2 regions of the Cryobacterium sp. TMB1-7 genome follow, and region 2 is predicted to be linked to the other one. Evidence: riboswitches for the same ligand, from Rfam matches in the RefSeq annotation. Region 2 holds a riboswitch; the other holds the start of a gene.
The links. A riboswitch is a leader RNA that binds a small molecule or an ion and turns the genes downstream of it on or off. The one in region 2 is predicted to bind thiamine pyrophosphate.

Region 1 (5,772 bases), on a different contig from region 2:
TGCCGCGATCGGTGCCCTCGATGCCGGCCGCGACGCTCCGCCGGAGGGCTTCGGGTTCCCCGGCCTCCGCCCCCCGTCGGCTGCCCGTCACGTGGTGGCCTACAACGCGGCCGCCGTCGACGAGGACCCCGCCGTGGCCCGCAACCTGGTGCGCCCGGCTCTTGAGTGGATCGGCGACCCCGATTGGGCCCCGCACATCACGGTGCTGCCCTTCGCGAAGGAGTTCGCCGCCCTGCGCTCGGCCAGCGCCAGCCGGGCTGACTTCGCGGCAGCGATGCCCGAGAGCTGGGTCGATCAGCTCGCGGTGGTCGGCACCGCCGCATCCGCTCGCCGCCGCATCGATGAGCTGCACACCGCCGGAGCCACGAGCGTTGTCCTCATCCCGGCCGGTCCCGACCCTGTGAAAGCGCTGGAGTCGCTGGCCACGGTCCTGTCGGTCCGGGCTGGTGCCGCCTAGGCTGACACCAAAGCGAAGGAGCAGACTCATGGGATTCCTCGATCGCCTCCTGGGCCGACCCGAACAACCGGAGCCGACCCGCACCGCGCCGGCCCCGCAGCGCACCGACGACGAGATCGCCGTGGAACGCTACAGGTACCTCTTGCGCACCGCACCGCCGGAGACCATTGAACAAGTGCACACCGAAGCGTTCAGCAAGCTCACCGACGAGCAGCGCGACCTGCTCTTCCAGCAGCTGACCGAGAACGCGATGGAGGGTGAGCGCCCGGCGAACGCCGAACCGGCCACCCTGGCCAAGTCCGCCACCCGGGCCGAACTCCGCCAGCCGGGCACCCTGGACCGGGTCTTCGGCGGCGACCAGGCCGGCGGCCGGCAGGGCCCCGGCTTCGGCAGCATGCTCGGCGCTTCCCTGCTCGGTACCGTGGCCGGCTACGTTGTCGGCTCGGCGCTGGTGGGCGCGTTCCTGCCCGATATGGGCGGCGAGGCGGATGCGGCCGGTGACGCCGGCACCGACTCGGGCGCCGAGACCACGGCGGACTCAGGCGATTCCGGCGGCGATTTCGGTGGTGACTCCGGCGGCGGTTTCGGTGGCGACTCCGGCGGATTCGGCGATTTCGGCGGCGGTGGAGATTTCGGCGGTTTCTAGCTCGATGCCGACCCCTCCTGCCTGTACTCTCGAAGGTAGCTTCGAGTTGGTTCCGGCCGGAGCGGCAGAAGGGTGTGGTGCGGCGTGAGCAGGCAGGATGGCAGCGACCGGCAGACCACCGGCGCCGATGTCGACGACACGACCGCCACCATGCTGCACATAGACATGGATGCGTTCTTCGCGTCCGTCGAGTTGCTCGACCACCCCGAACTCGTGCACCTCCCCGTCGTCATCGGCCACCGCTCCGGTCGGTCCGTGGTGACAGCGGCCAATTACGTCGCCCGCAAGTACGGGGTCAACTCGGCTATGCCGATGGCCATCGCCCTGCGCCGCTGCCCGGCCGCCATCGTGCTCGAGCCGCACATGGGCCGGTACGTGGAGGTGTCCCGCCAGGTGATGGGCATTTTCACCGACATGACGCCGATGGTCGAGCCGCTCAGCATCGACGAGGCGTTCCTGGATGTCGCGGGCGCCCGGCGTGTGCACGGTTCACCCGCCGAGATCGGGCGGAAGATCCGCGCCCGTGTGTTCGCCGAGACCGGACTCACCTGCTCGGTCGGCGCCGCGTCGACTAAATTCGTGGCCAAGCTGGCCTCCGGACGGGCCAAGCCCGACGGGCTGCTGGTGATCCCCGCGGAGGACACAATCGCTTTCCTGCATCCGCTGCCCGTCGGCGCCCTCTGGGGGGTGGGCGCCAGCACCGAACAGGTGCTGCTCGGGCTCGGGCTGCGGCACGTGAGCGATATCGCGCACGCCCCCCTCGAGATGCTGCAGCGTGCCGTCGGCGTCGCCAGCGCGCACAAACTGCACGATCTGTCCTGGGGCATCGACCCGCGCACGATCAACCTCGAACGCGAGGAGAAAAGCGTCGGCCACGAGGTGACCTTCGAACATGACGTCACCGATGTCGCCCGGTTGCGCAGCGAACTCCTGCGCCAAGCGGATGCGGTGGCCGCCAAGCTGCGCGGCAACGGCCTCGTCGCACGGACTGTGGTGCTCAAGCTCCGCTACGCCGACTTCAGCACGGTGACCCGGTCGCGCACCCTGGCCGAGCCCACCAACGTGGGCCGGCGGATATACGAGGAGGTCACCGCGAGCTTCGACGTGCTCGCGGCCCGCGGCATCCGGGTGCGCCTGATCGGAGTGCGGGCCGAGCAACTCGGCTCCGGCGATGGTGCCGGCATGGGCCTGTGGGACGATGACGACGACTGGCGGGAAGCCGAACTGGCCGTGGACACCGTCACCGCCCGGTTCGGCCGGGGGATCGTGCGGCCGGCCTCGCAGCTGGGCGGCGGAAGTGCTCCGAAGCGTGATGTCCATCCGTTCGGAACACCGAACGCCGGGACGCCGCAGGGAGAGGGGGAGTAGCCTCTCACCATGACTAATCTCGCCTTGAAGCTCGCAGAAAACGCTCGATCCATCGGCGTCAGGTCGGCCTACGGAGACCCCGTGCAGATCGAGGGCGTCACGATCGTTCCGGTGGCCCTGGTGCAGTACGGCTTTGGCGGTGGCGGCGAAGGTGACGAGTCCGCGGCGGCCGGCGGTGGCGGCGGTGGCATGGCCATCCCGATCGGCGCTTACGTTAAGTCCGGCGGAGCGGCCCGCTTCGAACCGAATGTGATTTCGCTGCTGGCCGTCGGCATCCCCTTCGTCTGGGTCGCCGGCAAGGCCATCGCGCGCATCATCCGCGCGCTCAAGCGCTAGCACTAGCAGCGAGATCCTCGCGCGCAGAAATTGTCGCGCGACGCCTTGCATTGCCCGGATGCGCCCGGGGAGTTCTATACTCGAAGCTGAACACGGGAGTCCGGTGAACCGGGCTGAGAGGAAGCTACTTCAGCTTCGACCGTCGAACCTGATCTGGATCATGCCAGCGCAGGGAGGCTTCTCAATCCCGTGCCCAGTATTCCTCTACGGAAAGGGCACGTACAGTGCACGCGTCAATCAACACCCAGCCTTCCAGGACTTCGTCCGCCACCTCTCTCTCCACGTCGCGGAAACCGCGGGTGCTGAAATGGCGGGTCGTCGACATCGTCGTGGCCAGCGTCATCGGCGTCGCCAGCGGCGTGATCTTCTGGGCATGGGGCCTGGCCTGGTCGCCGCTGAGCGCCCTCCTGGCCTTCACCCCCGGGCTCGAAGGACTCCTGGCCGGCGGCTGGCTGTTCGCCGGGGTGCTCGGCGGACTCATCATCCGCAAGCCCGGTGCGGCCGTCTACACCGAGGTCGTCGCCGCCGTCGTCTCGATGCTCATCGGCACCCAGTGGGGCTTCTCCACCCTGATCTGGGGTGTCGTCGAGGGGCTGGGCGCGGAGATCGTGCTGGCCCTGTTCTTGTACGCCAACTGGCGCCTGGGCGTGGCCCTCCTGGCCGGCGCCGGCGCGGGCATCGCCGTTGGTCTGCTCGACACCACCTTCACCAGCTACGCGGCCCTCGACATCGGCCCCAAGATCGTCTACCTGGTTTCCGCCGTCGTCTCCGGTACCGTGCTCGCCGGGCTGCTGTCCTGGCTGGCGGTGCGCGGACTCGCCCGCACCGGCGCGCTGAGCCGGTTCGCCGCCGGCCGCGAATCGGGCCCGACCGACCGGGTCGACACCCAGCCTGCCCGGTGACCCGCACCGGATGCCCGCTCCGCGTCGCCGAGGCCCGGCCGTGACCGGCGCCAGGGTCACGGCCTCCGGCTGGGGCTGGCGGCACGCCGGCCGGTCCCGCCCCGCGGTCTCCGGGCTCGATCTCGACATCCGCCCGGGGGAGCGGGTGCTCGTGCTCGGACCCAGCGGAGCCGGCAAGAGCACGCTGATGCACGCCCTCGCCGGTGTGCTCGGCGATGACGAGGACGGCGACGAGACCGGCGAACTCCTCATCGACGGCCGCCGCCCCAGCGCGTCCCGCGGCCGGGTGGGCCTCGTGCTGCAGGACCCGGACTCGCAGGTCGTGCTTGCGAGGGTGGGCGACGACGTCGCCTTCGGCTGTGAGAACCGCGCCGTTCCGCGCGCCGAAATCTGGCCCCGGGTCGGTCGGGCCCTCGCGGACGTGGGCCTGGACCTGCCTCTGCGGCACCCGACCAGCGCGCTCAGCGGCGGCCAGAAGCAGCGCCTGGCCCTGGCCGGGGTGCTCGCCATGCGCCCGGGCCTGGTGCTGCTGGACGAACCCACCGCCAACCTCGACCCTGACGGTGTCGTCGAGGTGCGCGACGCCGTGCTGCGCTCCGTGGAGGCGTCGGGTGCGACCCTCATCGTGATCGAGCACCGCGTCGCGGTCTGGCAGCACGTCGTGGACCGCATCGTGGTGCTCGACCCGGCCGGCGGCATCCTCGCCGACGGACCCACCGACAGCGTGCTCAGCGCCGAAGGGGAGCGGCTCGCCGCCGCCGGAGTGTGGATACCCAGGTTCCCACCCGCGACGCCCGACCGGCGCCCCCGCTCCGACGGTCCCGGCGCGGAAGTCCTGCTCAGCGCCGATGACCTCGCCGTCGGACGGGTGCCGTTCGCCCGCAAACAGGCCGTCGTCGTCGCACACGGCCTCGACCTCGCCCTGCGCGCCGGCACGGCCACGGCTCTCACCGGACCCAACGGCACCGGCAAGTCGACTTTCGCGCTCACCCTGGCCGGGCTTCTGGCCCCCGCGGGCGGGCGGTTGACCGCAACGGATGCCCTCGCCGGGGGACTCGGGCCGGCCCCGCACCGATGGCGCTCCCGCGACCTGCTGGCGCGCATCGGCACCGTCTTCCAGGACCCCGAGCACCAGTTCCTCGCCGGGACCGTGCGTGCCGAGCTCACCATCGGCCCCCGCGCCCTCGGCCTGGGCGGGGCCGAGCAAACTGAGCGAGTGGACGCGCTGCTGCACAGACTGCGGCTGGACCGTCTCGCCGACGCCAACCCGTTCACCCTGTCCGGCGGCGAGAAGCGCCGACTGTCCGTGGCGACGGTGCTGGCGACCCGGCCCCGGCTGCTCGTCCTCGACGAACCCACCTTCGGGCAGGACTCCCGCACCTGGGCCGAGCTGGTGCGCCTCCTCGCCGAACTGCTGGACACCGGCACCGCCGTCCTGGCGGTCACGCACGATGAGCAGTTCGTGGCCGCGCTGGCGGATGCGCGCCTCACCCTGGTGCCTGGAACCGGGCCGGCGAGTGGCCGCAGCGTGACCGCCGGGCTGCGCGCGCCCGCCGGAAGGGAGGCGTCGTGAGCCTGATGACGCCGGAGATCCGGCCCAGTGCGATCGCTGGAGTGAACCCGGTCGCCAAGCTCGCCGTGGCGCTGGTGATCAGCTGCGCCCTGATGCTGTCCATCGATTGGGTCTCGGCCGCGGTCGCCCTCGCACTCGAGGCTGTGCTGCTGGCCTGGTGCGGGCTGAGCGCCCGCCAGTTCTGGCTGCGCACCGCACCGGTGTGGATCGCGGTTCCCTTCGCCGTGCTCACCACGGTGCTCTACGGACAGGACTCCGGCGCCGTGCTGTTCAGCGCCGGCTTCGTATCGGTGACCGAGGGGTCCGTGGCCCTGGCCCTCGCGATTGGGTTGCGGATCTTGGCCATCGGCATCCCCGGGATCGTGCTGTTGGCCACCACCGATCCCACCGACCTCGGTGACGGCCTCGCGCAGGTGCTGCGCCTGCCGGCCCGGTTCGTGCTCGGCGCCCTAGCCGGGCTGCGCCTGGTGGGCATGTTCATCGACGACTG
Region 2 (5,772 bases):
TCAGCGATGCCCTCTGCGCAAGTCTCCCGAGTGCGGAAAACCGCTACAACCGGGAAACGCCGTTAATAATCAGCGGGAGCGTAAATGACCACAGGCGGCACCGCCGCGGCCGGCTCCAGGACCCGCTCGAGCAGGTCGAGGGTGCAGATGTCCGGCCCGACCAACGGATGCAGCCGGTCGGCCCGCAGCGGGCCATCCGTCTGTTCGAGCAGCGTCTTGATCAGGCCGAAGTGCACAGTGCACACCTCGGGGTGCAGCTTCACCATCTCGCTGTACGGACAATCGTGCAGGTGCACGTGGGTGCCGTCAGAGTCGTGGTCGGAATCGAAGCCGCTGGCGTCGAGGTGGTCGTCGAGCGCGTCCATCTGGCACTGGCGCGGGGAGGTGTCGACGGTTTCGAGGGGCAGGAGCCTCCGCACGAGGTCACCGCGGCGCTGTGCGGCTTCGGCCTTGGCCGCGCGCACCGAACCGGGCTCGGCGGAACCGGCCGCCGCGCTGTAGAGCATGCGGGGGCGACCCTTGGTCTCGCGGGTCTCCGGCTGGCAGGTGATGAAACCATCGTCGACCAGGCGCTGCAGATGTTCTCTGGCGGTGTTGGGATGCAGCCCGGCCGCCTCGGCGAGGTCGCCGACGGTCATGGTTCCGCGACGCTGCAGGTGCAGGAGCAAAGTGATCCTGCTGATCGAGGCGAGCGTGCGATAACTCGGGGCGGAGCGGGGAACCATGGAGCCCAGTATGGGCCACCGTCCAATCTGGCGGTACCCCCTGCCCCTGATCGGGCGCCAGCTTCTGCTCGCCAGATGCCGTGAGTCGCCATCAGGAGGGGCGAGCCTGGTCCCGCCGGCAGGGTGGTCGCGGCGACGGAGGAGCGCTAGGGTCTGCGCGTGACGACGGATGAGCACGGGTGCTGCGCGCCCGCACACGAGGTGATACGCCAGGCCCGGCTGGCCGTGGGCGTAGACGATGCGGAGGCACCCCCGGGCACAGCCATGTCCCAGCTCCCCCCGGCACCGGCCGCTCCCGGCTCACTCGTCCGGCATCACCTCGACCAGGCGCTGGTGCCGGCGCAGGTCTTCGCCATGGGCGACGCCGACGGCGCGGGCAATCCCGGCGACGGCGAGACCCCCGTGCACGAAGTGCGGCTGGATGCCTTCTCCATCGACACGACGACGGTCACCAACGCCGCCTTCGCCCGGTTCGTGGCCGATACCGGGTATCGCACCGAGTCGGAGCTGTTCGGCTACTCCGCGGTGTTCCACCTCGCGTTGCAGGCCGACATCGATGACGTGGTCGGCCAACCCCCGCAGACACCCTGGTGGCTGGGGGTGCGCGGCGCGGACTGGGCGCATCCGGCCGGCCCCCGTTCGTCGCTCGACGGGCTGGCCGAGCATCCGGTGGTGCAGGTGAGCTGGAACGACGCGCTGGCCTACTGCGCCTGGGCGGGGCGACGGCTGCCGACCGAGGCCGAGTGGGAGTGCGCGTCGCGCGGCGGGCTGGCCGGCCGGCGCTACCCGTGGGGCGACGAGTGGGAGGAAGGGCAGCGCTGCAACATCTGGCAGGGCCGGTTTCCCGCGGTGAACACCCTGGCCGATGGCTGGCTCAGCACCGCCCCGGTGCGGGAGTTCGCGCCGAACGGCTACGGCCTCTGGCAGAGCGTGGGCAACGTCTGGGAGTGGTGCGCCGACTGGTGGGCGGAGGGCTATTACGCGCACTCCCCCGCCGAGAATCCGGCCGGCCCGGCGACGGGCGAGCAGCGTTCGATGCGCGGCGGCTCGTACCTCTGCCACGACTCCTATTGCAACCGGTATCGCAACTCCGCTCGGGCCTCCAACACCGCGGATTCCGCGGCCGGCAACGTGGGCTTCCGCACCGTGGCGCTGACCTGATCCGGCGCCGCCGAAGCACAACTCGTGCTCGATTCCGCCGGCGTGGCCGACCGCCTCGTCATTCCGGGGCGATCGCCGGTCGGCGGCTGGGAATCGCAGGAGTCATGCATCCGCGGGTGCGGATGGTTGTGGTCTGCTACCCCGGCGCGTGCAGCCGGGGCGCGTCGAAGAAGAGCAACTCGAGGGCCGCCGACCGCGCGAACACGGCGCGCATGAGCGCCCGGTCGACGGCCGTCGCGGTGGCCGCCGCGGTGTCGGTGAGCAGGATTGCCTGCCGGGTCGCGGCCGCGAACCCCTCGTCGGCGTAGGTCTCCAGCCAGTCGGCGTACGGATGCGCCGCGTCGCGCCGGCTCGCCGTGAAGCCGGCGTGCAGGCGCTCGCCGACATCCGCGTAGAGCCAGTAGCAGGGCAGGACCGCGGCCAGCAGCACCGCATAGTTGCCTGCCGCGCTGACCGCGACCAGGTGGTCGACGTAGGACCGGGTCACCGGGCCGGGCGCCGGGCGCGTGTCATGGCCGGTCAGCCAGGTGCGGTGCAGCTCGAGTTCCACCTCGATGCAGTTGGCGGCGCCGGTAGCCCAGAATTCCCGTTCGGCGGGGGTGGGCGCCAGGACGCTCGCCTGCGCCAGCACCCGGGAGTACGCGGCGAGGTAGAGGGCATCCTGGGCCAGGTAGTAGGCGAAGTGGCCGGCGGACAGGCTGCCGTCGCCGAGTTCCGCGATGAAGGGCAACGCATCGATGGCGGTGCGGGTTTCGGCGATGTCGGCCCAGAGCAGCCTGCTGAACGGTTCGGTGCGGCCCGGCTCCGGCCGCAGATCCGGGTCGGCATCCCCGCGTGATTCGGCGGCGTGAACGTTCATGGCGACATCCCTTCGCTAGTGCTAACTAGTCAGGTTCGACGGGTTTGGATCTCAGCGTCCGCATCCGGCGGAGGCACCCCGTGTCGCGTCCCACCCTAGCGGCCGGCAGGGCCGAAAGACTCTCGAATGCACCGGGCGCCGAACTGTACGCTGGACAGGCTGCTGCATTCTTCACCGGGTGAGCACGCGCTCCATGGCCGACGGGCCACCGGTCGTCGGCGTCGTCCTGGAAGGACACCGCACCATGCCTGACACCCCGACCGACACCACCATCGCGCCGCCCACGGTGTTGATCCTGGCGATCACGGCCTGCCCAACGGGCATCGCCCACACCTACATGGCTGCCGAGAAACTCGACGCGGCCGCCACCGAACTCGGCTACGAGATCCGGGTCGAGACGCACGGGTCCGTCGGAGTCGAAGGCACCTTCAGTCAGGCCGACATCGACCGCGCCGACGCTGTCGTCGTCGCCGCCGACACCCAGATCGACCTGTCCCGCTTCGGGGGCAAGCGCATCGTCTCCACCCGCGTCTCCGACGGCATCCACCGCCCGGCCGCGCTGATCGCCGAGGCGCTGGCCGCCGCCCCCACCGGCCGCGCCGCCGTGACCACGGATGCCCCGGCGAGCGCCGGGAAACGCGACATCGGCGGTTTCATCTACCGCGCGCTGATGAACGGCGTGTCGTACATGATCCCGTTCGTCGTCGTCGGCGGGCTGCTCATCGCGATCTCGCTGTCGATCGGCGGCGAGGCCACCCCGCAGGGACTCGTGATCCCCGAGGACAGCTTCTGGTTCACCATCAACCAGATCGGCGTGCTCGGCTTCACCCTGATGGTGCCGATCCTCTCCGGCTTCATCGCCTACGCGATCGCCGACCGGCCCGGGCTCGCACCCGGCATGATCTGCGGTTGGATCGCCACGACCGGCTCCTTCTACAACTCCGAATCGGGTGCCGGTTTCATCGGCGGCATCGTCACCGGTTTCCTGGTGGGCTTCGTGGCGCTGGGCATCAAGAAGATCCCCGTGCACCGCTTCATCAAGCCGATCATGCCGATCCTGGTCATCCCCGTGATCACCACCCTCGTCGTCGGCGGACTGTTCGTGCTCGCCCTCGGCCAGCCGATCGCCTGGGTGTTCTCCTCGATGACCGACTTCCTCTCCAGCCTCGACGGCGGCAGCGTCGTCGTGCTCGGCCTGATCCTGGGCGCGATGGTCGCGTTCGACATGGGCGGCCCGATCAACAAGACGGCGTTCCTGTTCGGTTCCGCGCTGATCGCCTCCGGCAACCCGGGCCCGATGGGCATGGTCGCCGCGGCCATCGCCGTGCCGCCGCTGGGCATGGGGCTGGCCACGGTCATCCGTCGCCGGTTCTTCACCCCGGTGGAACGCGAGGCCGGCATCGCCGCGCTGTTCATGGGCTTCTTCGGCATCACCGAGGGCGCCATCCCGCTCGCGGCGGCCCGCCCGCTGCAGGTCATCCCCGCGAACGTGCTCGGTGGCGCCGTCGCCGGTGCCATCGCCGCGATCGCCGGGGTCACCAACGCCGTGCCGCACGGCGGCCCGATCGTGGCCGTCTTCGGTGCCGTGAGCGGCGTGCCGATGTACTTCGTCGCGATTCTCTCCGGTGTGGCCGTCACCGCTCTGGTGTCGGTGCTGCTGATCGGCATCTCGGTGCGCAAGGTCGTGCCGGCGGATGCTGCCGCGGTTGCGGTCGCCGGTGCCGCTGCGGATGCCGCTGTGCCGGTTGCCGCGCCGGGTGCTGCGGCGAGTGCCGTGTCGCCCGTGGCTGCGGCGCCGGTTCTTGCCGCGCCTGCTGCCGCCGAGCCGGTGGCCCCCGCCCCGAAGACCGTGCTCGACTACATCGACGAACGCACCATCGTGCTCGACATCGACGAGACCGACCGGGACGCCGTCATCCGTCGTCTGGCCGGTCTGATGCAGACCACCGGGCGGGTGCTCGACGTCGACGCCGTCGTGCAGGCGGCCATGGACCGTGAACTGATCAGCACGACCGGCATCGGCGAGGGCATCGCGATTCCGCACGCCAAGTCCGACGGCGCCACCTCCCCGGTGCTCGCGTTCGCGCGCAGCCGAGACGGCGTTGACTGGAACTCGCTGGACGAGGCCCCTGCGCACCTGATCTTCATGATCGCCGTGCCGGAGGCCGCCGCCGGCACCGAGCACCTCAAGGTGCTCGCCCAGCTGTCCCGCAGCCTGATGAAGCCCTCGTTCCGCGCCTCGATCGAGATGGCGGCCACCCCGGCCGACGTGCTCGCGGCACTGGCGTCCTCGGTGCGGCCGGCGACTCCCGCCGCGCACTGACCCCCGTCCTGGACCGCACGTCGGGGCGGACTTTTTCGGGAAACACCGCCGCGCGCGCCTGCGCAACGCGGCGTTTCTCGAATTCCTCCGCCTTTACGTACCCCGTTCGGCCGAGTCGGCCCGGTCGGCCGCCGCCGCCCGAGTGAATGCGGCGCTACCGCGCGCTGCCGGCCGGCGCATCCCTCTGACCCGCCCTGGTTGTTCGCAGGGCGATGCCCGCCGGGGCGAGGCCGAGCGAAGCCAGGACGAGTGCCGTGTGACTCCAGCCCGAGGTGGCGAGGACCGTGCCTCCGCTGGCTGCGGCCCAGGTGCAGCTACGGCCGAGCGGCCACCAGGAGAAGCTGCCGCTGACGACGCCGGCGCGCTCCGACAGCTCGGCGAGGGGAGAGAACGGCCCCTCCACGGCGCAGGCGTAGTCCAGGCCGCCGTGCACCGCAACGAGGTACGCGCCGGAGGTGGCGATAGCGGCAAGACAGAGGCCGGCCGCGATGAGGACGGCACCGAATCGTGAACGCTCGGAGGCGGACAGCCGCTGCGTCCCGATGCCCCGAGGGAGGAGCGCCGTGCGCCCGAGGAGCACCGCGATGAGGCCGATCCAGAGCGGGCCACCGGCCAGGGTGAAGCCGAGGACCGCGGCTGCGAGGACCGCGGGACCGCCGGCAGCGCCCGGTTCACCGGGAATCCACTCGGCCGCAAGGAGCAAT

Region 1: another riboswitch for thiamine pyrophosphate. It lies ahead of E3O60_RS14755 (ECF transporter S component); the one in region 2 lies ahead of E3O60_RS11155 (hypothetical protein).

What each region holds. Positions count from the first base shown of each region.
Region 1 is NZ_SOFZ01000029.1:349,672-355,443, reverse strand. It holds gene E3O60_RS14775 (LLM class flavin-dependent oxidoreductase) at 1-457, shown strand, start outside; gene E3O60_RS14770 (hypothetical protein) at 486-1,103, shown strand; gene dinB (DNA polymerase IV) at 1,188-2,471, shown strand; gene E3O60_RS14760 (hypothetical protein) at 2,481-2,807, shown strand; TPP riboswitch at 2,890-3,000, shown strand; gene E3O60_RS14755 (ECF transporter S component) at 3,032-3,709, shown strand; gene E3O60_RS14750 (ABC transporter ATP-binding protein) at 3,720-5,282, shown strand; gene E3O60_RS14745 (energy-coupling factor transporter transmembrane protein EcfT) at 5,279-5,772, shown strand, end outside.
Region 2 is NZ_SOFZ01000024.1:59,541-65,312, forward strand. It holds gene E3O60_RS11145 (metalloregulator ArsR/SmtB family transcription factor) at 63-725, opposite strand; gene E3O60_RS11150 (formylglycine-generating enzyme family protein) at 885-1,886, shown strand; gene E3O60_RS11155 (hypothetical protein) at 2,023-2,745, opposite strand; TPP riboswitch at 2,736-2,836, opposite strand; gene E3O60_RS11160 (fructose-specific PTS transporter subunit EIIC) at 2,924-5,068, shown strand; gene E3O60_RS11165 (hypothetical protein) at 5,223-5,772, opposite strand, start outside.